DNA from 3 places in the Salipaludibacillus sp. CF4.18 genome. Region 1 is predicted to be linked to each of the others. Evidence: riboswitches for the same ligand, from Rfam matches in the RefSeq annotation. Region 1 holds a riboswitch; each other region holds the start of a gene.
The links. A riboswitch is a leader RNA that binds a small molecule or an ion and turns the genes downstream of it on or off. The one in region 1 is predicted to bind cyclic di-GMP.
Positions count from the first base shown of each region.

Region 2: another riboswitch for cyclic di-GMP. It lies ahead of ACHABW_RS14960 (methyl-accepting chemotaxis protein); the one in region 1 lies ahead of ACHABW_RS14210 (EAL domain-containing protein).
Region 3: another riboswitch for cyclic di-GMP. It lies ahead of ACHABW_RS04885 (response regulator transcription factor); the one in region 1 lies ahead of ACHABW_RS14210 (EAL domain-containing protein).

Region 1 covers NZ_JBIMEV010000022.1:61,070-69,593, forward strand. Annotated here, with positions in the region: gene yidC (membrane protein insertase YidC) at 1-71, opposite strand, end outside; gene ACHABW_RS14185 (hypothetical protein) at 17-382, opposite strand; gene ACHABW_RS14190 (hybrid sensor histidine kinase/response regulator) at 505-1,260, opposite strand; gene ACHABW_RS14195 (homoserine dehydrogenase) at 1,486-2,784, shown strand; gene thrC (threonine synthase) at 2,784-3,842, shown strand; gene thrB (homoserine kinase) at 3,839-4,771, shown strand; gene ACHABW_RS14210 (EAL domain-containing protein) at 4,888-7,353, opposite strand; cyclic di-GMP riboswitch class I at 7,481-7,566, opposite strand; tRNA gene ACHABW_RS14215 (tRNA-Arg) at 7,717-7,793, opposite strand; gene ACHABW_RS14220 (Cof-type HAD-IIB family hydrolase) at 8,031-8,524, opposite strand, start outside.
Region 2 covers NZ_JBIMEV010000025.1:18,537-27,060, reverse strand. Annotated here, with positions in the region: gene ACHABW_RS14975 (alkaline phosphatase) at 1-1,304, opposite strand, end outside; gene ACHABW_RS14970 (hypothetical protein) at 1,889-2,101, opposite strand; gene ACHABW_RS14965 (GDSL-type esterase/lipase family protein) at 2,624-3,394, opposite strand; cyclic di-GMP riboswitch class I at 3,941-4,012, shown strand; gene ACHABW_RS14960 (methyl-accepting chemotaxis protein) at 4,432-6,414, shown strand; gene ACHABW_RS14955 (flagellin) at 7,280-8,515, shown strand; gene ACHABW_RS14950 (hypothetical protein) at 8,503-8,524, shown strand, end outside.
Region 3 covers NZ_JBIMEV010000004.1:184,968-193,491, reverse strand. Annotated here, with positions in the region: gene ACHABW_RS04900 (HAMP domain-containing sensor histidine kinase) at 1-1,201, opposite strand, end outside; gene ACHABW_RS04895 (response regulator transcription factor) at 1,182-1,877, opposite strand; gene ACHABW_RS04890 (hypothetical protein) at 2,018-2,317, shown strand; cyclic di-GMP riboswitch class I at 2,477-2,564, shown strand; gene ACHABW_RS04885 (response regulator transcription factor) at 2,732-3,427, shown strand; gene ACHABW_RS04880 (NAD(P)/FAD-dependent oxidoreductase) at 3,459-4,430, opposite strand; gene ACHABW_RS04875 (YhdT family protein) at 4,671-4,973, shown strand; gene panF (sodium/pantothenate symporter) at 4,970-6,427, shown strand; gene ACHABW_RS04865 (CynX/NimT family MFS transporter) at 6,473-7,699, opposite strand; gene ACHABW_RS04860 (MurR/RpiR family transcriptional regulator) at 7,907-8,524, opposite strand, start outside.

The sequences.
Region 1 (8,524 bases):
AAAACCATCAAAGTTATTATAATGAGTTTGCTATATTTTGAAAAACGGGTGAATACAGATCTTTCTTCCACAATAATATACCTCCTCGAATTGGTTGTTTGCTTGGATTCGAGAAGGACAAATAATCGGAATCATCCTCAGGACCTTCTTTTCGTTTCATGATTCTGGTTATCCACGTACGCCGTTTCACATTGTGATCAGCCATTAGGTTTTCCGAACCGCTTAATTGTTCACATACACTTAGTTTCTTTTGTGACATATGACGATTGGCTGCACCGGACTCTTGAACCATAAAATGTAAAAGATGCGCACCCGCAAATGTCATATATAAACTTATCGTTATGAGAGCTGGCACTAAATCATGGGATATTTCGAACATCATCTGTATTCACCTCCTTCTATGAAAAATGGGAATTCGCTCGTACTGAAAATTAGATAAGTAAGCCTATTATCAACTATAGATCAGTAAAAGTCAAAGTCCTATATATTAACTCCTGAGTTGCTCTACTCTTCTTCCGGAAATAAGATTTCTCCATCTTTGCCTTCTTTTGATTGGATAAAATTTAACAGTGTTTTAGAAAGATCCTTAGGTGGATATGGCTTTGTCAGATACTCATTCACTTGGAACCTTTCCACCTTTTCAACTGACTTGTCCAAGGCAGAGGAAATAATGATTGGTAATTGCACCGTATCTTCGTTTTCCTTTAGTTGTTTGATAAGTTCCCAGCCATCCATATCGTCTCCTAACATTAGGTCGACTACAACCGCTGCCAGGGGTTGCTTCAATATATCAGTATAGGCATTTTTCGGATCATAATGATGAAGCACTCGAAATCCACTAGCTTTTAACTCCTCCGATAGTAAAAGGGCTAGACTCGTATCATCTTCAATAATCATCACCGTTTCCCCGTTTTTCAAAGGAACTTCTGGTGAACCTTTAATGACTGTACCCTTATCTATCGTATTATCCGAATCGAGTGGAATGCTAAAGTAGAATGTCGAGCCTTCTCCTTCTTTGGATTCCACCCACATTTCTCCCTCATGCCTCTCGACAATTTCTCTTGAGATAGCAAGTCCCAATCCGGTTCCAACGATTTTTTTACGGTCACTTTGATCAATTCTCTGAAACTTATTAAATAGTTTCTCCAATGCTTCATCAGGAATTCCTAATCCGTAATCCCTGACACTCACAATCAAATGGTTCTGCTCATTTTTCAATGTGAGGGTTATCTCCCCACCGTTTGGTGAGACAAGTATTATAAGGAAGGAGAAAAATCCATAGCTTTAATTACTCCTTGTTAACGGAGGACATTTGTCTAAATCGACTAATAATGACGCTTCTGTTTTTCTAGAAGGATTGAATCAAAAGCATTTCTACTATTATTTTCGTCAAAACGGTTGTATTCTCGGCATTTCCCCTCTATAATGTCCTTTATACAAACACATATGTACTTTAAATAGAGACAGCACAGGAGTTGATAGATCATGGCACAGGAAATGAATATAGGCTTGTTAGGATTTGGAACAGTTGGTACAGGTGTCCTTCAAATTATTCGAGATCACCAGGATAAATTGCAGCACCAGTTAGGTTGCAGTATAAAGGTTAAGATAGTGCTCGTTAGCAATCTCCATAAAGAAAGAGAGATCACGATAGATGACGATCAATTGACCCTAAATGCAGATGATATTTTGAATGATCCATCGATCGTTGCTGTCATTGAAGTGATGGGCGGAATTGAAGATGCAAGAAGGTACATCCGTCAGGCACTGGAGAATAATAAGAATGTTATCACAGCTAATAAAGACCTCATGGCTATTCATGGCTCTGAGCTACTCGAGCTTGCAAATAAACAAGGGTGTGATCTATTCTACGAAGCTAGTGTTGCTGGAGGTATCCCTATTCTTCGTACATTAGTAGAAGGACTTGCCTCTGATAGAATCAGTAAAATGATCGGAATTGTAAATGGTACAACGAATTATATTCTTACAAAAATGTCGAAAGAGGGCCGAGGATACGAAGAAGCTCTCCAGGAAGCCCAAGCGTTAGGCTATGCAGAAGCAGATCCAACTGCAGACGTTGAAGGAATCGATGCGGCTAGAAAAATCAGTATTTTAGGTACGTTAGGCTTTTCAATGAATCTGGACCTCGATGACGTTTCTATCCGTGGTATTACAGAAGTCACAAGAGAAGACCTTGCATTTTGTGAACAACTTGGCTATACAATGAAGCTCGTTGGCATTGCCAATCGCTTTAATGATAAAGTAGAAGTAAGTGTTCAACCAACACTCGTTCCTCATGAGCACCCTCTTGCATCTGTTGACGATGAATACAATGCTGTATATGTATATGGAGATGCAGTTGGAGAAACGATGTTTTACGGACCAGGGGCCGGTAAATTACCAACAGCCACTGCCGTAGTATCAGATTTAGTTGCTGTTTTGAAAAATAACCGTCTCGGAGTGAATGGAAACAGTGTGATCCTTCCTCAATTTGAAAAGAAGCTGAAAGACCCCGATGATATTCATGCAAAATACTTTTTACGTATTCATGCAAAAGATATTTCAGGTACATTCGCTTCACTTACACACTTGTTCCATGAGAACGAAGTAAGTTTAGAGAAAATCCTGCAGCTTCCATTAAATCAAGGTAAACTTGCAGAGATTATTGTTGTTACTCACGCTGTTTCAAAGAAAAACTATGATTTAGTATTAGAAAAATTAGCCGATGCGGATGTTGTTGTGGAAGTGAAAAGCAGCTACCGTGTGGAAGGGGACCGAAAATAATGTGGCGAGGTTTGTTAGAAGAATACAAAGCTTATTTACCCGTTAACGAAAATACACCCATGCTTTCCTTGCAAGAAGGGAATACTCCCCTTCTTCCATTGAAACATCTTTCTGAAAAATGGGGGATTGAACTTCACGTGAAATATGATGGGGCTAATCCAACTGGTTCCTTTAAGGACCGTGGAATGGTAATGGCCGTAGCAAAAGCTAAAGAAGCTGGCAGTGAAGCAATTATGTGCGCTTCTACCGGGAATACTTCCGCTGCTGCCGCCGCATACGCCGCACAAGCGAAGATGAGATGCCTCGTTGTTATACCTGAGGGCAAAATTGCCATGGGGAAACTTGCCCAGGCTGTTGTTTACGGTGCTGAGATCTACAGTATCGCCGGTAACTTCGATAATGCTCTGCAAATGGTTCGTAACCTTGAGAAGCAGTCGCCTATTGCACTAGTAAATTCCGTGAATCCTTATCGCATTGAAGGTCAAAAAACAGCAGCTTTTGAAATCTGTGATGCATTAGGCGCTGCACCTGATGTGCTAGCGATTCCTGTGGGAAATGCCGGTAACATCACCGCTTATTGGAAGGGATTCAACGAATATCACAAAGCAAAAGGAACTGGCCTACCACAAATGAGAGGTTTCGAAGCTGAAGGCTCTGCAGCAATTGTGCAGAATAGAATCATTGATAACCCTGAGACTGCTGCAACTGCCATCCGCATTGGTAATCCTGCCAGCTGGACACAAGCTGTACGTGCCTCAGAGGAATCATCAGGTAAAATTGATTTCGTAACAGACGGTGAAATTCTTGAAGCCTATAAACTACTTGCCCGTGAAGAAGGTGTTTTTGCTGAACCCGCTTCTTGCGCCTCTATTGCCGGAATTAAAAAGCAATTAGATTCAGGAGAAATCAAGAAAGGATCACGTATTGTTGCTGTTCTAACAGGAAATGGACTGAAAGATCCGAATTACGCTATTGACTCTTCTCTCGTTCAGCCTACTGCTTTACCTAATGAAGAATCCGTCGTAATTGACCATATGTTAGGACGTGTAAAACGATGACAGCCGACTTTAACGAGCTGTTTTCCATCAAAGTCCCAGCCAGTACAGCAAATCTAGGCCCTGGTTTTGACTCGGTGGGAATGGCGTTGAATCGATATTTAACTCTACGTATAAAAAAAAGTGACGAGTGGTTTTTTCACACCGTTTCCGAAAACCTTGAAGGTATTCCTTCTGGTGAAGATAATCTGGTCTATAAAATCGCTGCCAAAATTGCCAGCGAATACGATAAAGAATTACCGGCCGTTCAAGTAGAAATGGAGAGTGACATTCCGCTGGCACGAGGATTTGGAAGCAGTGCCACCGCGATTGTTGCTGGAATTGAGCTTGCAAACCAATTGTTGGATTTAGAACTCACATCCGATGAAAAGGCACGCTTCGCAAGTCTCGAAGAAGGACACCCTGATAATGTTGGTCCGTCCATATACGGAGGAATGATTATTGGTAGCCATCGAGAAGACGAAACTAATATTGTCTTAGCTGGCGTACCTGACATCGATCTTGTTGCCGTGATACCTGAATATGAATTAAGTACGAAAGAATCTCGTGGCTCTCTGCCAGAGGATTTCTCTTATAAAAAGGCCGTTGAAGCAAGCGGCGTCAGTAATGTGCTTGTCGCAGCCATATTACAAGGTAATTGGGCACTGGCAGGCAAAATGATGGGAAAAGATCTTTTCCACCTTCCTTACCGTATGCCTTCCATTCCTGAATGGGAAAAAGCAAATCAGCTAGCTGAAGAACTTCCTGTTTACGGCGCTACACTTAGCGGAGCAGGTCCTATCGTACTCTTTTTCATACCAAAGGGTAATGGCCGCGAAATTAAACTCCAATTGCGCAGCCACTATCAGCAGCATCGCATCGAATTACTTGAGATTGATGCGCATGGCGTGACAGTAGAAAAAGCAACAGCTACAAATCAAGTACAAAAATAATACATTTTAAGCTAAAAAAGAAGCATTGAATCATTACCGCGATTCCAATGCTTCTTTTTAGTATGGAAAAAATAAAAGTAATTCTAAAGCTGAAAACTTTTCTTATTTCTTATTTCCTATTTTGAGGTAAACTTGCAAACATTACTTTTTAAAACCGCAGCTTCAAATTCCTCTTTCGGTAAAGGCTTATTGAAGTAGTATCCTTGTCCAATAACGCAATTAAGTTCTTTTAGTAATTTTACTTGATCCTCATTTTCTATCCCTTCAACGATTACATGCAGCGCCAAATTATTTCCTAAATCAATGATACTTTTAACAATCGCTTTTTCTTTAGGGTCCTTCAATATATCTTGGAGAAAAGATTTATCTATCTTTAGTTCATCGATCGGTAGATCTTTCAAATAGTTCAGTGAAGAGAAACCTGTCCCAAAATCATCTATGGAGATGAAAACACCTAATTCTTTTAGCTGTTTCAAAATGGGGAGTGTCTCACTTTTATTTTGCATCACACTCTCTGTCATTTCTACACATAAAAGTTTCGGATCAATATTATTCGCTTGTAGTACTTGTTGTATTTTTTCCGGTAGTTTACTTCCAACTAATTGTACGGATGATATATTAACAGCAATTCTGATAGGAGGAAGACCAGCGTCCAACCATTTTCTAAGTTGGCTGCATGTTTCTTGAAGTACCCAGTCGCCAAGAGGAACTATTAACCCTGTTTCTTCTGCTATTGGAATAAATTCGTCCGGAGGGATAAAACCTAGTTTCGGGTGTTCCCATCGTAACAATACTTCTGCACCAATTATTTCAGTCGTGTTTAAATCATTCTGTGGTTGATAATAAAGCTGAAATTCGTTATTTATAAGTCCGCTTCTTAAGCTCGTCTCAATCTTTAATTTACGTTCAACCAACTTATTCATATCTTGTGTGAAAACCTGATAATTATTTCGACCTCGTTGTTTTGCTGCATACATCGCTAAGTCAGCATTTTCAAGAAGACTCTTGACGTCCTCTTCTCCTATGCTTGAACTAATTCCGATACTGCAAGTCGAGTAAACCTCTTGTTGATCAATCATAAATGGTTCATTAAAGGATTGAAGAAGTCTCTCTGCGGTTTGATTGGCATCATCTTCATCCGGGTTATCTAATAAGATAACATACTCGTCGCCACTCAATCTCGCAACGGTGTCCTTGCCACGAACAATAGCTTTAATTCGTTTAGCAACTTGAATTAATAGTTGGTCACCAATTCCATGCCCTAATGTATCATTAATAAATTTAAACCGGTCTAGGTCTAAAAAAATAACGGCTAAGTTTTGCTCCGATTCCGGGTTTACTACTGTATTTTTTAGCTGTTCATTTAGGAAATTTCGATTTGGCAAGCCAGTTAAATCATCATGAAAAGCCATATGTTCAATCTTTTCTTGCATGCTTTTTTGTACTGTAATGTCTTTACATATCCCATATATTCCTTGTATTACTCCTTTAACAATGATTGGGATATTGGTTATCACTAAATCAATTTCTTCCCCTTGTTTATTTACAATCGAACATTCATAATTTTGTGGTGTTGCCTGCAACGATTGAGTGAAATGGTATAAAACCTTTTCTAAATGTTCTTTTTTGAGTAATGGTATAAAGGATTGTTGAATAAGCTCTTCATATTTATATCCTGATAGTTTTTCACAAGCAGGATTAACATTATAGAAATTACCATCTAAGTCCAAAGTAAAAATGGCCTCCGAATGATTCATAAACAAAGAACGATATCGTTCTTCACTTTCCTCCAGGTTTTCCGTCATTAATTTCTCCTGAGTGATATCTTTGCCCATTGATAAAAGAGCCGATTGTCCCCTAAATTGGATCTCTTTTAATGTAACCTCTAAATCTACTGTATTACCCTTTAACGTTGTTACTTTATATTGAGTTGCTTCCTCTGTCTTTCCCTCTAACGGAATATTTGTTCTTTTAAGAGCCGTCTCATGATGATGAGGAATAAGATAATCAAAAATTGATTTACCGAGAAGATCCTTTTGGTTATTAGCTTCTATTATTTTTATTGCAGCATCATTAACAAATAAAATTTCATTATTTCGGTGAATAACGATCGCTTCTGAGGACATTTTTACAATGTTTTGATAATTTGATTCACTTTCTTTTAATTTTAATTCAGAACGCTTTCTTTCTGTAATGTCATAAGCTATGAGAACTGCTCCAATGACTGCGTTATCCTCTGATAAAATTTGATTTCCATTCATGATGTAATTTCTTTTTTCATCGTTTTTCGTTTTGACGGCAATTTCAAGATCATTTACTTGATCACCATCGATTATCCGAAATAACGGGGTTTCTTCTAATGGAATCGGTTTAATACTATCATCATAATATATATCGAAATAGCTCGACCATTCCATAGGAGAAAGATCTCGATCATTGGGAATACCAAAACATTTATGATGGGTAGAATTAGTATGAATGATTGTTCCAAAAGCATCCGCAATAACAATTGCATCTTTTGAATTCTCAAATGCTAACTCATATGTAGAGACTTGATTTAATATCCTTTGTTTAGAAGACACGTCTTTACCCCCAAGTTTTTAATAACTTATCAGACTTTCTTTATATTAACGACTCTCTTCCATAAAACAGAAATAGCTATTCTCAATGGAGAATAGCCAATAATTTTAATATTAAATACTTCGTTATATTGGTAACCAGGCGATCGTAGTTTATTAAACCTTAGACCCTAAGCTTTGCGTCCTATTCTTTAAAATAGTTTGCCTTTTTCTATTATTATACTATTCCCTATTGAAGTTATTCAAACCCTCTAATAATTTCAAATACAAACGTAAGAATATAGCCTAAATAGGTAAACTTGACTAAAACTGTAATACCATTTTAAAAGAAAAACCCCTAGGTTAGAGGGGGTTAAATATATGTAGTGGTGACCCTGAGAGGATTTGAACCTCCGACCTGCCGCTTAGGAGGCGGCTGCTCTATCCTGCTGAGCTACAGAGTCAATTAAGAAAAACGGCAAAGCCGTTCTCTTCTTATAAAAGCTCACTTTCCTATTATAAAGCAAAAGTGAACTTTTTCAAAGTTGCAATGCGCATTTCTAACGTAAACACGCTCATTTTGTAGATCAGCTTGCTCATTCCTCCGTGCTTCTCGCTTATATATTCAGCTATACCGCTCATAACCTCTAACCATAAACATAACGAGTTACTTAGGTAATAATAAAGCTACTTCTTTTATTCTATAACAATCCAAAATGTTTTAATCCGTGTAATATACCATCGTCATCAACGTCTTTCGTTACATACGAAGCCTGTTTCTTCAACGCGTCACCGGCGTTACCCATCGCAACACTATTTACAACGTAGTCAAGCATTTCAATATCATTTGGACCGTCTCCAAATGCATACACATCCTCTTTAGCAAATCCAAGGTGATTCATCACAGCTTCAATTCCCTTTGCCTTAGAGCCGCCCTTAGGCACGACATCTGTAGAAAATTCGTGCCAGCGCACAAAGTCAAACTTCTGAAAACTTTCTTTATATGGACGCATTTCTTCCGCTGTGTTAAATAACAACGCCTGGTAAATATCTCGGCCATTTAAATAACTGGGATCGTAAGCCGGATGTTTAAATTTCAATGAAAGACTGATACTCTCTTCAATTCTAGCATGATATGGTATATTAGCTTTCATATCAAGATGGTCCATATATACTAGAGGGTGATCATTATTCA
Region 2 (8,524 bases), on a different contig from region 1:
AAACGACCAGAACCGGGGCCATATGCATGAATAGGAACGTCAATTCCTGTGTGACTCGTTGTAGACCATCCCACTCCCGCATAATCACTGATAATTTGATTAATAGCAAGGCCGGGTTTATCCGATTGCTGAATAGTTTGAGCTTCCTTGTCTGTAAGGGTGATTGCCGCATATTCTTCCACCACGTCTATTACATTACTACGGTCACTGTTTAGTTGTCCGGCCATATGATCTCCTGTTGCAGTCACATCATGAAGGATTTCGACATCTGAACCTTTACTATTATACCCTCCTAGTGTCATACCACCTGTATCATGATCACCCGCAATTACTACGAGCGTTTCCTCATCTTGAGCGGCAAATTCCAAGGCGTCAATTACAGCTTCTTCAAACGCAGCCGTATCGCTCATGGCCCATGCCGCGTCATTGGCATGACCTGCCCAGTCAATTTGACTACCTTCCACCATAAGGAAAAATCCCTCATCATTTTGGCTTAACACGTCGATTGCACTGCTAGTCATTTCAGCCATGCTCGGTTGATCTGTTTCTTCTCGGTGCAATTCAGGTTCCATGGCACCATCTGCAAATAAACCAAGAATAGTCCCTTCTTCAATTGCTAGTAAGTCCTCTCGCTTTTCTACGAATTGATATCCTTGATCTATCGCTTCATTAACGAGGTGACGCTCTTCTTGTCTTCCGCCTTCACTCTCTGGGAGGAAGTACTGCAAACCACCGCCTAAAAACACGTCTACCACGCCTTGATCAATGTACTGACGGACAATTTCCTCTTGATTGTTACGAGAATTCACATGCGATGCAAATACCGCTGGAGTAGCATGGGAAATCGCAGAAGTAGCGACTAAGCCTGTAGATTTACCGGCTTGATCTGCGGCTTCAAGAATTGTCACTAAGTCATCTTCCTCAGAAGTTTGACTGACAAAACCATTGTTGGTCTTCACACCAGTAGCCATTGCGGTTCCAGCTGCTGCGGAATCTGTTATTCGATTATCTTTAGAATGAGTGGTCATCATCCCAGTGAGAAATTCATCCCAGACAGGGGCTCCATCCTCTTTATAGTGACGATAGTTTACATTATAACCAGCAGAGTAGCCATCAGGAATGAAGTAAATCACATTTTCAACCTTTTCATTCTTTTCCTTTGGACCTGCATGATCAGGTGGACCTGGTTGAGCGGGTTTTCCAGCATGCTCCGGTGGACCTGCCTGTGCCCATCCCTCGTTAACCCCTAAGCCAACAATCAGTAATGCCAAACTTAACTTTGCAACCATCGATTTTTTTAACATCTATCCAGCCTCCATAAATTTAATTTTAACTAACATATGAAAATAGAGTCTTTTTCCTCCTTCCTTATAGAATGATGACGTTTCTTGTTTGCTCTCTCTAACTAAACTCTATCAATCTATTATTATGGTAGTGTGTAGCTGCCATTAAGACGTTGTAAAGCAAAACTGGGCTTGTTCCCCTTAGTACTATAGTCATTAAAAATCACATCTTGTCGGAGAAGGTGAGGCAATTTACTAGCCCTTTTATTGATATCTTTACTTCAATAAAAAGATAGGAAATGAAAATAGTGAAAATCCCTATATCAAGACCCAATCCTTTGTTAAGACAATATGAACATTGTAAAGGAAGCATGATAGTTTTAAAGTTTTAATATCAAGTAAAATAAAATTTCCTGCTTCTGTGCATTATTTGCACGGCTTGGCAGTTTTATATTGGTTTGCAGATAATGTGACAGTGTGGTGATTTTGGCTTTGGCATAACTTAATAGAAGGCGAACTAGTGATATGGCCTTGCCTTCTTTGAGCAATGCTTGTGATTGTCCCTCGATCGAACCATTATGGCTCATCTAATCTAATTGTATAGGTTACGAGAATTTTCCACTTTTAATTGCATCCACGATATACCAGATACCGTCATAGTCCTCAGATAAAACATCTTGTATGTATAAATCATCTGAATACATATCTGGCACGATAATAAAAGCATCAACTAATGTCAAAAGTCCACTTCCGAAATCAGCGTAAGCCTCAACAAGGAAAAATTCCCCACCATGAAGGTTTTCTGTTGAATAAGACAAACCACTATCATATTAAAATAAGCATTCACTAGATTTAATGCTTTTTCTTCGTTAGAGAAAGATGTTCGTGGTAAATATACATTAATTACTTTATCACTAGATATAATAGTATCAATAAGGTTTTGCGAATTCCACTTAACAGAGGCCCCTAATTCCTCGAAATAGAACGTAGAGGGACTAGTGTACGATTAGCAACAAGTTGTTCCCCTTCTAAAGAAACTGTTTCTTTTGCCTGTACAGTAGATGAGTTAAATGATATCAAAGCTCTTTAGAGATTCTGAAAAGAGCTGTTTTTTTTAGCTGAAGTTACCTCTTAATAGGGGGATCAAGGGTCTTCGCATTACCCTTGCACGTTTAAAATTACCTCATAGTTATTGGTGCAAATGGAGATGCAGGTCCCGCTAGTACATCTTAAAAATAGTATTTAACATGCGTCAGTCACGTCTAGTAAATAGTTGTAAGGGATTACTAAAAAAAGCCCTCGGAAGTTGCTCTCCGAGGGCTTATGCTTATTTTTATTGACTAGTTCTGCTTCCATCCTTTTGTTTTGTTCAGGGACTTCCAGAATTCTTTTCCTACACCTTCATAACCTTCTTTTGTAAGGTGTATATCATAGGATGTAAGGTAAGAGTCTGCATTTTTCTCTACCAGATTAGCTGTAGGAACAAAATGAACCCCCATTGTTGATGCTAAATTTTCCAGTGCCATGTTAAACTCTACAACAATACTATTAATTAATTCTTTCTGAAAATCAGGTATATCATACAATACTACTGGATTATAATATCCCATGATATAAATGTTGGCGTCTTTTTCATTAAAGGCTTGGATGGTTCCGAGTATTTGAGCAATATTAGACAATGTTTTTCCTGTAGCATCTTGTATCGTTTCTTCACTTGCACCAGACAAAAGTAATTGTAAAATATCATTTGCGCCTATGTTTAAAGTGATAATATTAGCCCGTTGAATTTCTGAAATGATGGTTCGATCACCTAACTGTGCAAGAACATCGGTAGTTTGGTTACCGCCTACTGCCAAGTTATTTAACTCGGTAGTATAATTGGATTGCTCTAGACGGGTTTTCAAATACTCGGGATAACCACTGTCGTCGAAAGGATCTCCACCAGGAAATGTTGGTGTGTATCCAGCCGCTAGTGAGTCTCCCAATGCCACATAATACAACGTGTCATGCTTCATCGTCTTTGCAGATACTCCGGACGGGACAACAAAAGACCCAAAAAACAGTGTGAAAACCATCACTGATAAAGCTACAATTTTACTCAACTTTCCCAACAAAGATCACCTCTTTTATCCTATTAGACTCTCCAATTTCTACTTTAAATCTACTAATTATTGTATAGGAATCTGTGTGCCCCTTACAATTAAAATCGTGCGACAAATACCTTTCTAAGTCCTTATTATTTGCAGGATGGTTCCTACCATGGGGGTTAAAGTAATCCGATATTCGCTTATCCGATGAAGCAATCGAGAACATTATTTGTTTTTAGAAAGTCACAACGTAATAGCCCACTTTGGTTAATAAATTTCCATTCCCTACATAAAAAGACAATCGGAATTTAAAAGGGGAAATTTTAGACACTACAATTATAGAAATAATTAATGAGATGAGGCTATTCCTTTATTGCCATAGTATTTAGAATTGAAGAATCTATATGACCACTATCTAGTCCAATGTGATTAAATTTGGCTTAAAAACGTAGTGTTGTTATAGAAAATAGTACTATGTTTATCAACTGACCAGTGATATAATACTCATGTTAATTATAAATAACATCGACTTATATAAGGTTAATATACCTATTTATAAAATGGATACCTATTTGATAACGGTAAATTCATCAAAAGGTGAAGACGCAAAGCCACAGGTCTAAAGACTGCTGGGTTAGCATTTATAAATTACACATGGTCTAGATTCAAAGAGGGGTTCTTTGGGAGTATTTTGAGGTTTAAGGAAAGGTATTCGTACTAGTGGAGGTCTATAATTGGCGGTGAGGCAAAAGTGAAAGGAAAAGCAAGAATTCCTATTATAATCAGAATTGATATAAAAGATTCACCAGGAAAAACGACGGAAGGAAGCTATAAATAATAAAGTTTTTATAAACGATGTCGACTAGCATATTTAGTTAACGTACTACATAATTCAAAGAGGGAAAATCAATCCTTGTCAAAAATGTACTTTTATTGAAACTTCCAATCTAAAAGGTTTGATTTAGGGAAGTCTTTTTAGTTGGACTTTCTTTATTGAGAAGTATTGTGATGTACTTAATTATAAGAATCAAGTTTATTCGTCACTTAAATGGAGGAAAAAAATGAATATTAAATCGTTAAAGTTTAAGTTATTAACCCTAGTGTCTTTAGTAGCAATGGTACCATTAGCTGTCGGTTCATATATGCTTTATAGTCAGGCAAAAACCAATCAGGTTGCAGCTAACATCAATACAGCTGTAAAGTCAGCGGAAGTTTATTTCGCAAATGAGGCAGAGCAAAGTTTAGTTGAAGCGAGTCGATATGCTAGACATGAAGATTTCCTAGCTTCGTTCAAAGAAGGGGATAGAGTTTCTCTCGATGCAAAAGTTGCATCTGTCTTCAAGGTGTTAGAAGAAACAGTAGGAATCAATAAGTTTGAATTTGGGGATGAAAACGGTATCGTATTCACAAGAGGGCATGAGCCGGGTAAATATGGTGACGATAAGAGTGACAGCGCTTCTATTATTGCAGCATTGGATGGTAAAGAAGTAACTGGATTCGCAGCAGGTACTTCGGGATTAGCGGTAAGAGCATTCGTTCCAATTAAAGATGGATCAACTATAATAGGTACAATGCAAACCGGATTAGAATTAGAGGACAAGTCGTTAAATAAAGTGTCCGAAATGATTGGTGGCAATGTTTCCATTTATAATACAGAAGCACTTGTAGCTTCTTCTGATGAAAGTTTATCCGATCAACTTGGACAACCTGTCATTTCTGAAGTAGTCTACGATAAAGTTTTAGCAGGTGACACCCATAAAATTGTAGACAATGAAACAAGTACGGTGCATTTCTATTCTCCATTAATGAATCCTACTGGTGATCAGCACGTAGCAATTCTTGAAGTATCCCAAGATATTTCGGCTACTATTAGCGCCATGAAAATGGAGTTCCTAAAGGATACAATGATTCCTTTAATTATTGCTTTGGTAATCGGTTTAGCTGTTGCGCTAATATTCGCTAATAGAATTACTCGACCTGTTCAAGAATTGAAAGTTTTCATGGAAGATGTAGCAAAAGGTAACTTAAATACAACGATTAACAAGCCTAAGTCTAGAGATGAATTATACGATTTAACGGTCTCTGCTGAAAAAATGAAAGATAACCTTCAACAAATGATTCTAGAGGTTTCTCAGGTGGCAGAAGAAGTTTCAAGTCAGAGTGAGGAATTAACGCAATCCTCAAATCAAATTAAAGAAGGTAGTTTACAAGTAGCTTCAACGATGCAAGAGTTAGCTAGTGGTACAGAGTCTCAAGCTAATAAGGCAATGGATCTAGCTAAAACGATGGAAAACTTTACGATTGAAATACATCAATTAAACAAAACTGGAGAAAGTGTATCCTATTCATCCAATGACGTGTTAGATATGAGCAATCAAGGAAGCAGGCTAATAAAAACCTCTATTGAACAAATGGCTTCAATTAACACGATTGTTAAAGAATCAGTAGACAAAGTACAAGGATTAGATAAACAATCACAAGAAATTTCTAAGCTTGTAGATGTAATAAAGACTATTGCAGAACAAACAAATTTACTTGCTTTAAATGCAGCAATTGAAGCCGCGCGAGCTGGTGAGCATGGAAAAGGATTTGCGGTGGTTGCCGATGAAGTGAGAAAACTTGCAGATCAAGTCTCTGTTTCTGTGACTGACATAACAGGTATTGTATTGACTATTCAAACAGAAACAAAAGGTTTGGTAGATGCATTGGAAAACGGATATGGTCAAGTTGGGGAAGGTTCCATTCAAACAAAGATAACAGGTGAAAAATTTAAACAAATTAATGAAGCTGTCACAAGTATGGTAGAAAGAATAGGATTAATGTCAACTAGTCTTGTGAGTATCACAGAAAACACAAAAGAAATGAACACTTCTATAGAAACTGTTGCATCTATATCAGAGGAGTCTGCGGCTGGAGTTGACGAAACATCAGCATCGGTACAACAAACAACAACGTCAATAGAGGAAATTGCTAAAAGTGCGAATTCCTTATCTGTTTTTGCAGAGAAACTAAGCAATCAAGTAAGTAAGTTTAGACTTAAATAGAAGGAGATAGGGCTATGAAGCATAGGGACGGTTGATATGCTCCCCTTTAGGTAGACAGATTAAAAAATAAAAAATCTGGATACTTGAAGGGGGGATTTTTTATGTCTAAAAGAACTTTGGGGACGGTTCTCTGCTTCACTTGCAGGGCTTGGGTAATTGGTGAGAGTGGCTGGTTTTCAAGAGGTTAAAGAATGAGTGGAATTTTGTAATCAACATACATATATGCAATAGGATTAGAGAGTATTTTGATTTGATATGGGGTGGAAGAACAATCTAGGTTTGGTTTTAACAAATGGAAAAACTTCTAACGATCAAGGCTGATTACACATCTGATTTCACAGGATATTTCGGAGATCCAACAAGATTTGAATGAGTCCTATTGATAAAACATGATTGGATCAATTAACAGCCGAACGTAATGGTCGCCAGGGGATCACACGAATTCAACGGAATGGTTTTTTTTGCATCGGGCCGATAAGATGATTTGGTTGTTTAATTATCAATCTTTTGGAGGAGTACTGAACTGGCGGAACTTAAGAAAATCAACAAATCAGGGATTACGCCGATAGGAGGTCAACCGGATTGATCTTCATGATGAAAAGGAAGAGGATTTGGATGAATTCTTAGAAGGGGGAAGACGAAAGTTTCGAAGTCTGATTAGTGATCTCAAGGGTGTCTCAGCGATTGAACATACTTAAACTACGATAGTGTGATTCCAGTTGAGCTTTCTTTCTGGCTTATTGTCCTGGACCTGACGAGAAAATGAACCAGAAAAATTACTAATAATTCTATACTGTATATTAATATCCAATTGTAATAAACCGATATTAATAAGAGGTATGCAATACGTTGAAAAGAGGTCTCTATGAAAATAAATAATAATATTCCCGCGCTCAATACTTATAGACACTTATCACAAAATACTATGCAAACCTCTAAGACACTTGAAAAATTGTCTTCCGGTCTTCGAATTAATCGGGCGGCAGACGATGCGGCAGGCCTGGTAATCTCCGAGAAAATGCGTGCTCAGATTAGAGGTTTAGCGCAGGCGGAACGAAATGTGCTTGATGGAGTATCTCTCATTCAAACGGCAGAAGGCGGGCTCTCTACCATCCATGAGCAACTCCAGCGAATGCGGGAGCTAACCGTGCAGGCATTAAATGATACTAATACTCTGTCGGACAGGGAGCAAATTCAAAAAGAATTAAATCAGCTGACGGAGGGTATAGATACCATTGCGAATGAAACAGCCTTTAATGGCATTCATTTATTAAATGGAACAAGACCCACTACCAGAGAACCGATCGGAGAAACCGAAATCTCTCCTCAAAATGTTCTTTCGGCTAACCCGGTTACTCCTGAAGGAAAATTAAACTTTGCAACAGAAGAAGGGTATCCTACGACTGAAGCTGACAATCAACAGCGGTTAATATATGGATCCGGAGGGACTTCCCAGCCATCTATCAGAATTGGAAATACTGATTATAATATTGATGAATATTTACATGTGGATACAACAGAGGAAAATGGTATACATACAACTGTATTTTTAGTTGAAGAAGTAGAGATCAAGCAGCTTGTGCAAATCGTTGGCAGAAACAAAGATCAGTATGAAATCACCTACGAACTAAATAATACATCCGGGGAAGACAAGGAGATTGGATTTCAGTTTCATATTGACACGATGCTTGGAAATGATGATCGTGCTCCCTTTCTTGTAAATAATGAAGCGATTTCCTCAGGAACAGTATTTTTAGGAGAGGAGATTCCTGCAGAGTTTACCGTATACAATCAGAATACTGGTAGTGGAGGAAACGCAGAATTTCAGGCGCAAGGATATTTAAAGACTACGGGAGAGTTTGAAGTGATCGAAGTGCCTTCCCAGTTCGCAATTGGCTCCTACGATTCAGTAAACAATTGGAACTATACTGGAGGGGAACCAGTGGGTGACAGTGGATATAGTATTCAGTGGGAAGAAAGAACCGTATCCAGTGGAGGAACTTTCTCGGTTAATACATTTTATGGCCAGTCAGTACCCCCTAATATGGCATTACCTGGGAGGGAGAGCAGGAACAGGGATATGATCTATTGCTTCAAGTAGGAGCTAATG
Region 3 (8,524 bases), on a different contig from region 1:
CTTGCACAAATACATTCTTGTCACGGACAAAAACATGAATAAACATTGTTCCATGATTAATTCCAGACATCGCTTGTTCACCATTATTCATTAAATTTGTTAGGATTTGCTGGAAACGCACGATATCAAGATCCACCTCGACATCCAATACCTCTTCAGAAATGTCGAGTCTTACTTCACACTGTGTACGATTTACCCGCCATTGATTAACGGCATCTTTGATTTCATCGGCGATAAGCAGCGGCTCTTTCCTCATCGGAATAGCATCGACGGCTAAAGAATTGAAAACGAGTAAATCCTCGACCATTGTTTGTAGTTTTTCCGTTTCCTTTAATGAATACTTCACAAAAGATTTCGCTTCCTCTCCTTGAACAACGCCCTGGTCAAGTGCTTGCAACAACCCGCTAATCGAGGTGACGGGTGTTTTTAATTCATGTGTCACACCGGCTAGCAGTGCCGTCCTCGTTTCTTCCAGCTGTTCAAGACGATTGGCCATCTCATTAAAGGATTCCACTAAATCATAGACTTCTTCCTCTTTAATAGATTCTGGAGTAAGTGCCATTTTTTGATACGTGCCTTCTTTAATTTTACGAGCACCATTAGAGACATATTTAATCGGTGTAACTAATCGGCGTAATTGAAAGTAGATTGCCGCCCATCCAAGAACCGCCATACTTAAAAGCATCATGGTGAGTTGGCGATATTCTTGTTGGACAGAAGTTACAAACTCTTCTTTTTGTAAAACAAGCACCCAGCCAAAAAGAACGTCTTGATCTTCAATAGGGGCCTTCACGACATAGAAACGGTCTCCTTCGTTCGTTAAATCAACAACTTGAACATCCTCTTCGCTATCCAATATCGTCGTAGGGAATCTTCGAATGGAGAGACCACCTTGACGGTTATATGGAGAAAGCGTGTAACCTCCTGGATCCACAACAAAAATCTCTGTTTCTTCTCGAAATTGAGGATTAATTTCTGGAGTGTCCTCCAGGGTTGTCTCATCTTCTTGTAAATTAACAACTTGTGCCGCGGTTTGTTCTGCAATAAACCGTGTTAAATCAATCCGGTTTTCTATAGTAGTGTGGCGAATCCAAAGAGCAGAAATAATCCCGATTACAATAAGTCCGACAACAAGGGTCATTAAATAACGTCTTGTCCAATGTTGGAGCAGTGGAATCCGTTTATTTTTTCGTGTAGACACGGAACTGATACCCCATTCCCCTTACTGTCGTTAGTTCACCTTCGTCATCTGACCAATCTTTCAATGCTTGCCGGATCCGCTTGACGGATAAATCAACAGCTCGATCTGTGCCTTCGTAGTCCTGACCCCAAACATTTTCTAATAGTTGCTCGCGCGTCAATGTTTGGTTTGGATTTCGTGCCAAATAAAGAAGAAGCTTAAAATCTCTTGGAAGGATGGCCACAATATTTCCTCCAATACGAACGTCTCTAGTGGATTCGTTTATCGTGAGCTCTCCGTAGGTAAAGGTAGAATTATCTCTTTCTTCCGAAGGGGTAGTCACACGCCTAAGGACGGCATGAACTCGAGCGACAACTTCATCGGCAATAAAAGGTTTCGTGATGTAATCATCAGCGCCACTGTTCAATCCTGTTAGTCGGTGCTGCACGTCACCGAGAGCAGTCAGCATTAAAATAGGGCACTGACTTTCTTCACGCACTTCATGAAGGACGCTCCAACCATCTCGGTCAGGAAGCATCACATCCAGTAAGATTAAATCTGGGTGATGATCGTAATAGGCATCGATTCCCTCGTTTCCGTTGAATGCTTGAATAACATGCCAACCTTCTCGCTGTAAAAAAACGCGCAGAACATGGTTAATGGCTTCTTCGTCTTCAATTACTAATATGGTCGTCATTGATAGTTATCTCCTTAGTTTTTTTGACGCTATGCGTTTTTCTTAAATTATTTTTCTAATGTTATCTCGTTTCATGGATGTTGCTGCTTTTCTTCATGATACATGAAGGGGAATAACAAATACATACTAGTGGTTTCCTTTTGGTTCTTCGAGCAATATCCGGTCAAGATGCTGAACTTGATGGTGTTCAACGAATTGTTGAGGGCACACAAACTATGACAGTGTATAAATCAATTAATTTGATTGCCAATAGAGCTGCTGAACTGGCGATGCAGATTGCTGCCGGTGAAGAAATTGGGACAGATTCACTAACTGACAACGGTCAAATCGAGGTTCCTTCTATTTTATTAGATCCGATTGCTGTTACGTCCGATAACATTGATGACACAATAATTAAAGAAGGTCACTTAACAGAATCAGAGATATACGACACCGAATAATCATATTTAAACTGAACAAAGCCTTTCAATTAGTTGGAAATTAACTTTTGAGAGGCTTTGTTTATCTATTTAAGACGGAGTTTCTCTCATATAACGTTTACATTCTATCGAAAAAAGACTATAATTTTACTTAATACCTATTACCTATAATTCGATAAACTTCGATAATGGCAAACTTATTGAAAAATAAGGACGCAAAGCTTCGGGTCTAAGGCTTTATAAAAGCTAAGACAGCCGGGTTACCGAAAAGAGTTGGACTCTTTTGAAAATAAGTAACCTTATTTTCATACCCCACCATTCTTTTTGGTGGGGTTTTTGTGTTCCATAAATAAGTACTTAAATACTATATAATTTAGTTGCTCTGAGTAATGAATGATGTTAACTAGTATTACTACTTAAGGAGGGAATTTCAGAATGAATCTTACTAAAAAAAGAGAAGTACAATCACTTAAATCTAGAATCATCTACTATGATCAAAGCTCCGACATTTTGTCTGGAAGTTTAAGAGGAAAAATTTCAGAGGAAATTATTGCCCTTACGTTAAAACAACAGAAGGACACTAAAGAAGATTGGATTTTCTTTTCGTTTGATAATGACGATAAATATTCACTGAATTTAATATTAGAAAAAATACATGAACTTAAAAGGAAAGAAGACTGTCACATTTTACTTATAAGTAAAAATCCTCTCCATAAAGAGTTACTTACTACTTTATCATTTCCGATAAGCGGGTTAGTTTCATTATCTTATTTAAAGGATAATTATTCAAATGTGTTGCAAACTTTATTAAATACAGGAATTTTTTTAGAGGCAGACTTTCATAAAGATATTGTGAATGAGATAGATCATATTAAATACAAAAGTATGCCGATTAAACAGCTTGTTCTTATTAAAGATAAGGTTGACCTTCAATTATCAAAGAATGAGCAAATTGTTCTGCAATTGATCCTTGATGGAAAAAACAATAAAAATATCGCTGAAAAACTTTATTTTGCCGAGTCAACGATTAGTACCATTGTATGTCGACTTATTAAAAAAACTTGTGCACGAGACCGCACAGATGCACTGGTAAAAGCGATTAAGTGCGGGTGGGTTGAAGGACAACGGTAACGAAGTTATAAAGAGTTCGCTTCCTTAAAATTCAATAACGTGAATCCCGATAAGTGGCCTCTCCGACTCGAATACCCGATAGAATAGCACTCTCGATTCTCGTTCGGCCACTAGTATCATTTTTTGTTAAAAAACTGTCGCCTGCAATGAAGATCGGGTAATTTTTCAGTTTTAAGAAAGGTTCTCTGTACACGTGTGTCGCTTCCGCGTAGCGCCAACGTTTTAATTGATAGGCCGATAGATTATTAGATTCAATAAGGTCTGGTGAGAGAATAGCTACTATTTCGTTAAGCACCTCGTCATCTTTTAGGGCAAAGTGATCTCTACTCCAATCACCGTTCATATAGACAGATAAGATTGGCGAGTGGGATATTCCTTTTTGATCGTTTGCTACAATTTTATCGACACCAGCAGGTACGTGATCAGAAATTATTCCATTCTCACCTATAGAAACAGGTTTCTTTAGTGTGAGTAATCCGACGAAGCAAGGTTTAAATTTTGAAGCAGCAAGGGAATTCTTATCTTGATTTGTTACGTGAATTGGCGATTTTTCTAGCAATTCTAATGCTTGAGGAACAGGTGCTGTTAATACAACAGCATCACTGGTGTATTTTTTTCCTGTGTTAGTCGATAGAATCAGTTCCGTGTCTTTAGCTTCTATATGATCGACACGTTCCTGAAGAGTGACAGGCAGATTTTGAGCGATTTTTTTAATGAACGAGTTCATCCCTTCCATACCTGAATATCTTGGGTAATCATCTCCAAACCATCGTTTGATCCACTTATTCTCTAACCATTCTTCCGTTAGTTTTTCGAGTTCAATCGAACGGACAGTGAAAAATTGGGCACCGTGATCTGCTCGTCCTTCTCCTATACGTCTTGTAGCCATACGACCGCCAATACTTCTGCTTTTTTCTATAATTGTTACTGTTTCTCCTTTTTCAATAAGAGTTTTAGCTGCAAAAACACCAGCAAGTCCCCCGCCTATGACTGTAATATTCATAGTAAAACCCCTCTCATTATCTTTCTTACTCTTCCAAAACAACAGTTTCTAAAAAACTACCACCCTGAACTGTCCTATTATCGATTTATTATACTAGATTGAAAAAAAGGTGACAACGAAACACGTTCGGTATCTGCAAGGCAAGAGAAGTTGCTCATTGAAAGAAAATTCTTTAGTATGTAAATAAATAAGAACGATTATTTAATTGTGGAAGGTTAGAAAATCTAGGGGGCAGTGACGATGTATAGAATACCGGAGCGGACGACAGAGCGACGTTTTAAAATTGCGCACCGCGAGGCGTGGATCGGGGTTATACTTGCATTGGTAAATATTCTTTGGTGGTATGGTTTTGCATATACAATGGGATCGAAAGCCCCGGAGGAATATACATACGTATTTGGATTTCCGGCTTGGTTTTTTTGGAGCTGTATTGTCGGTTTTATTGTGATGGTCATCCTTGTTTTTATCGTTGTCAAATTTGTACTTGTTGACATGTCATTGGAAGATGAAGATGACACGGGGAATGGAGGGCATTCATCATGAATTGGGATGTGTTATTGCCTTTAATTCTATTTTTAGTAGTTATTTTTCTTATAGGGGTTTGGTCCAACCGGAAAATGGCTAAATCCACTTCTTTTTTAAGTGATTATTTTCTTGGAGGCCGGGAACTTGGCGGGCTCGTTCTAGCGATGACAATGGTCGCTACGTATGGAAGTGCTTCAAGCTTTCTTGGGGGACCAGGGGCTGCGTATACGATTGGTTTAGGATGGGTCTTACTTGCAATGACACAAGTTGCGACGGGTTATTTTGTCCTGCTAATATTAGGGAAGAAGTTCGCAATTGTTGCTCGCAGGTATAAAGCAATTACATTGATTGACTTTTTAAGAGAACGATATAAAAGCACGATTGTTGTATTGGTTTCTGCGCTTAGTATCATTGTTTTTTTATTCGCTGCAATGGCAGCGCAATGGATTGGTGGGGCCTACTTAATTCAGTCCTTAACAGGACTAACGTATGAAACAGCTTTATTCGTGTTTGCCATTGCTGTGTTAATCTACGTAATTATTGGCGGATTCCGTGCAGTAGCATTTACAGATACTCTTCAAGGATTCGTCATGTTTGGTGGAACACTTATCCTCTTAATTGGTGTGGTTATTGCCGGTGGCGGGTTGGATCAGATTTTTAATGATTTAATGGTTGAAAATCCGAATCTCATCACGCCTTATGGTCATGAAGGTCAACTCACCAGTCTTTACGTGTCTTCTTTCTGGATTTTAGTTGGGGTAGGGGTTGTTGGTTTACCTCAAGTCGCCGTTCGTGCGATGTCCTATCGGGATTCGAAGTCGATGCACCGTGCGTTAATGATTGGCACGGTTGTTGTTGGTTTTATCATGTTAAATATGCATTTAATTGGTGTGTTTGCGCGTCCAGTTCTACCAGGTATTGAGGTGGCGGATCAGGTTATCCCGTTAATCGCACTGGAGGTTTTACCGGGGTGGCTTGCTGGTTTGGTTTTGGCTGCTCCGCTTGCAGCAATGATGTCAACAGTGGACTCCCTGCTTTTACTAGTAAGTTCTTCGATTGTTAAGGATGTGTATATTAATTATATGAAGCCAAAAGCAACGTATAGCCATGTGAAGAAAGTAAGTATGGGTGTGACTGCATTTCTAGGTATTATCGTGTTTCTTTTAGCGATTAACCCTCCGGAATTATTGATTTACTTAAATCTATTTGCATTTGGGGGATTAGAAGCGGCGTTTATATGGCCAATCGTACTTGGTCTTTATTGGAAGTACAGTAATAAATACGGGGCTATCGCTTCTATGATTACAGGACTCGTTTCTTACATTATCATTTTTCGATTTAATAGTGAGTATGGTGACCTGTTTGGCGTTCATGCCGTGGTGGTCCCTGTTATATTATCCCTTTTAGCGTTTATTAGTGCTAGCTTGCTGATCAAACGGGAAGTCTATTATTTTCCGACAAAAACAATCTAATGAAACGAGGGTGACTTTTACGTCACCCTCTAATTTCTAGAAAAATTAAGCTTTCATCTTTGCTTGTTTTTGTTCAGATTGCAATATATATAAATCTCGGCCTGCTCCAAGACCAGCAATGAGTAATCCGATACATAGAATTCCAAACATCACAAAAGCTGGAGTCCATGTTTGAAAAGAATCAAATAAATATCCCATAAAAAATGGGCCTATTGCTGCTAATGAATATCCGCCGGACTGTGCCATACCGGATAAATTAGCTGCACCTTCTGCGTTTTCGGCTCGTAAAGCGAATAGAATTAGAGCAAGACTAATTCCCGCCCCTTGTGCCACACCTAATGCAATAATAAAGGCTACGACTAAGATCATATTTTCACTTAAAAAAATTCCGATAAAACCGAGAAGGTACAGAATAGCAATGCTAGCCACAATCGGACGTTGATTAGAAATGCGACTTGCAAGAACTGGTATTAACAGAGTTGCTGGAAGACCAGCAAATTGAAGGACCGTTAAGAGCCAGCCTCCAGTTACAACATCAATCCCTTGACTGTATAGGATTTCAGGAAGCCACGAGATCAGACAATAATAAATACAGGATTGAAGTCCCATAAAAAGTGTCACTTGCCAGGCAAGTGAGGAACGCCAAATAGAGCTTTTTGCACTAACAGAGTTTTTTGCTTTTGTGTGTTTATTTTTTAATTGGGGAAGCCAAATAAGTATCCCAATCAAGGGTAAGAGTGCCCATACACCAAGAGATTTCTCCCAGCCGAGGCTATAGTTTTCAGCCAAAGGAACAGCTAAACCAGAGGCAAGAGCAGCCATAATGGACATAGAAGTAATGTAAATGCCAGTCATCATTCCTAGTTTTCCGGGGAATTTGTCTTTAATAATACCAGATATTATCACATTACAGATAGCTATTCCTAGCCCTAAAATAGCAGTTCCGATGAATAAGGCAGTTACTAAACCTGTGGAACGAAGGAGGATGCCAGTGAAGATAGTAAGAAGAGCAAAGAAAATTGTTCGCTCATTTCCGAATTTACGGCCCATTTTAGGAGCAACTAGAGAAAATACTCCAAATGCTAATAGGGGAAGGGTAGTTAGAAGACCTGCTAGAGTGTTTGATATTCCTAATTCCACTCGTATCGTACTGATTAATGGTCCTACAGATGTGATTGCAGGTCGCAGGTTAAATGCAATGAAGATAATTCCTAAAATCAATATCATATTATGGACGGATATCTGTTTTGTTGAAAGTTGCTTTTGACCCATTAGTGAAGGCTCCTTTCACATTCGTAGAACTTCTTTGCTTTAATGTTTCATTCATACTACCATTTTTTACGCCAATTAACATGAAAGAAGGATGAAACTAACTCGTAAAAACTGGTAGATAGGTAGTGAAGTAATATTATATTTATTTTATATTGAAAATAAAGGCACCCCCCAAAAGGTTTTGTATCTTTTGGGAGTGCCTCTATTTTAGATTCGTTTAGCAGAAATAGCTTTTCGCACTTTTGTTAAAGATTTCTTCATAAGTTCTTTTCTTTGCATACTCACATTGACATAAAGAGCATCAATTAATGTAAGCTGCGCTAGACGCGAAGAAAGTGCTTCTGAACGGTAATCTGTTTCCTCTGATACCGTATACAAAGCCACATCAACACCTTGGCTGAGAGGTGATTTTGCAAGTGTTGTAATGCCGATCGTCATTGCTCCTTGTTCTTTTGCTATTTCCAGGGCATCGAGAATATCCCGGTTTGTTCCAGTATGAGAAATTAAAACAACGACATCTTTTTCCGTAAGCTGAGATGCGGACATCACCTGAAAGTGGGAGTCACTATATGAAATACAGGGGATCCCGGTACGCATAAACTTGTGATGAGCATCAAGGGCAATGGCACCAGAACCTCCATTTCCATAAAACTCTAGGCGATTAGCGCTTAAGATCATGTCTACAGCTCTTTTGAAATCATTACCATCGATAATTGTTAATGTTTCCTCTAATGTGCGTATATTAGCTTTGAATACTTTCTCTGCGACAAGCTGTTCGTCGTCGCCCTCTTGGATGGTTTCATGGATGTCTTTCATTCCTGTGTT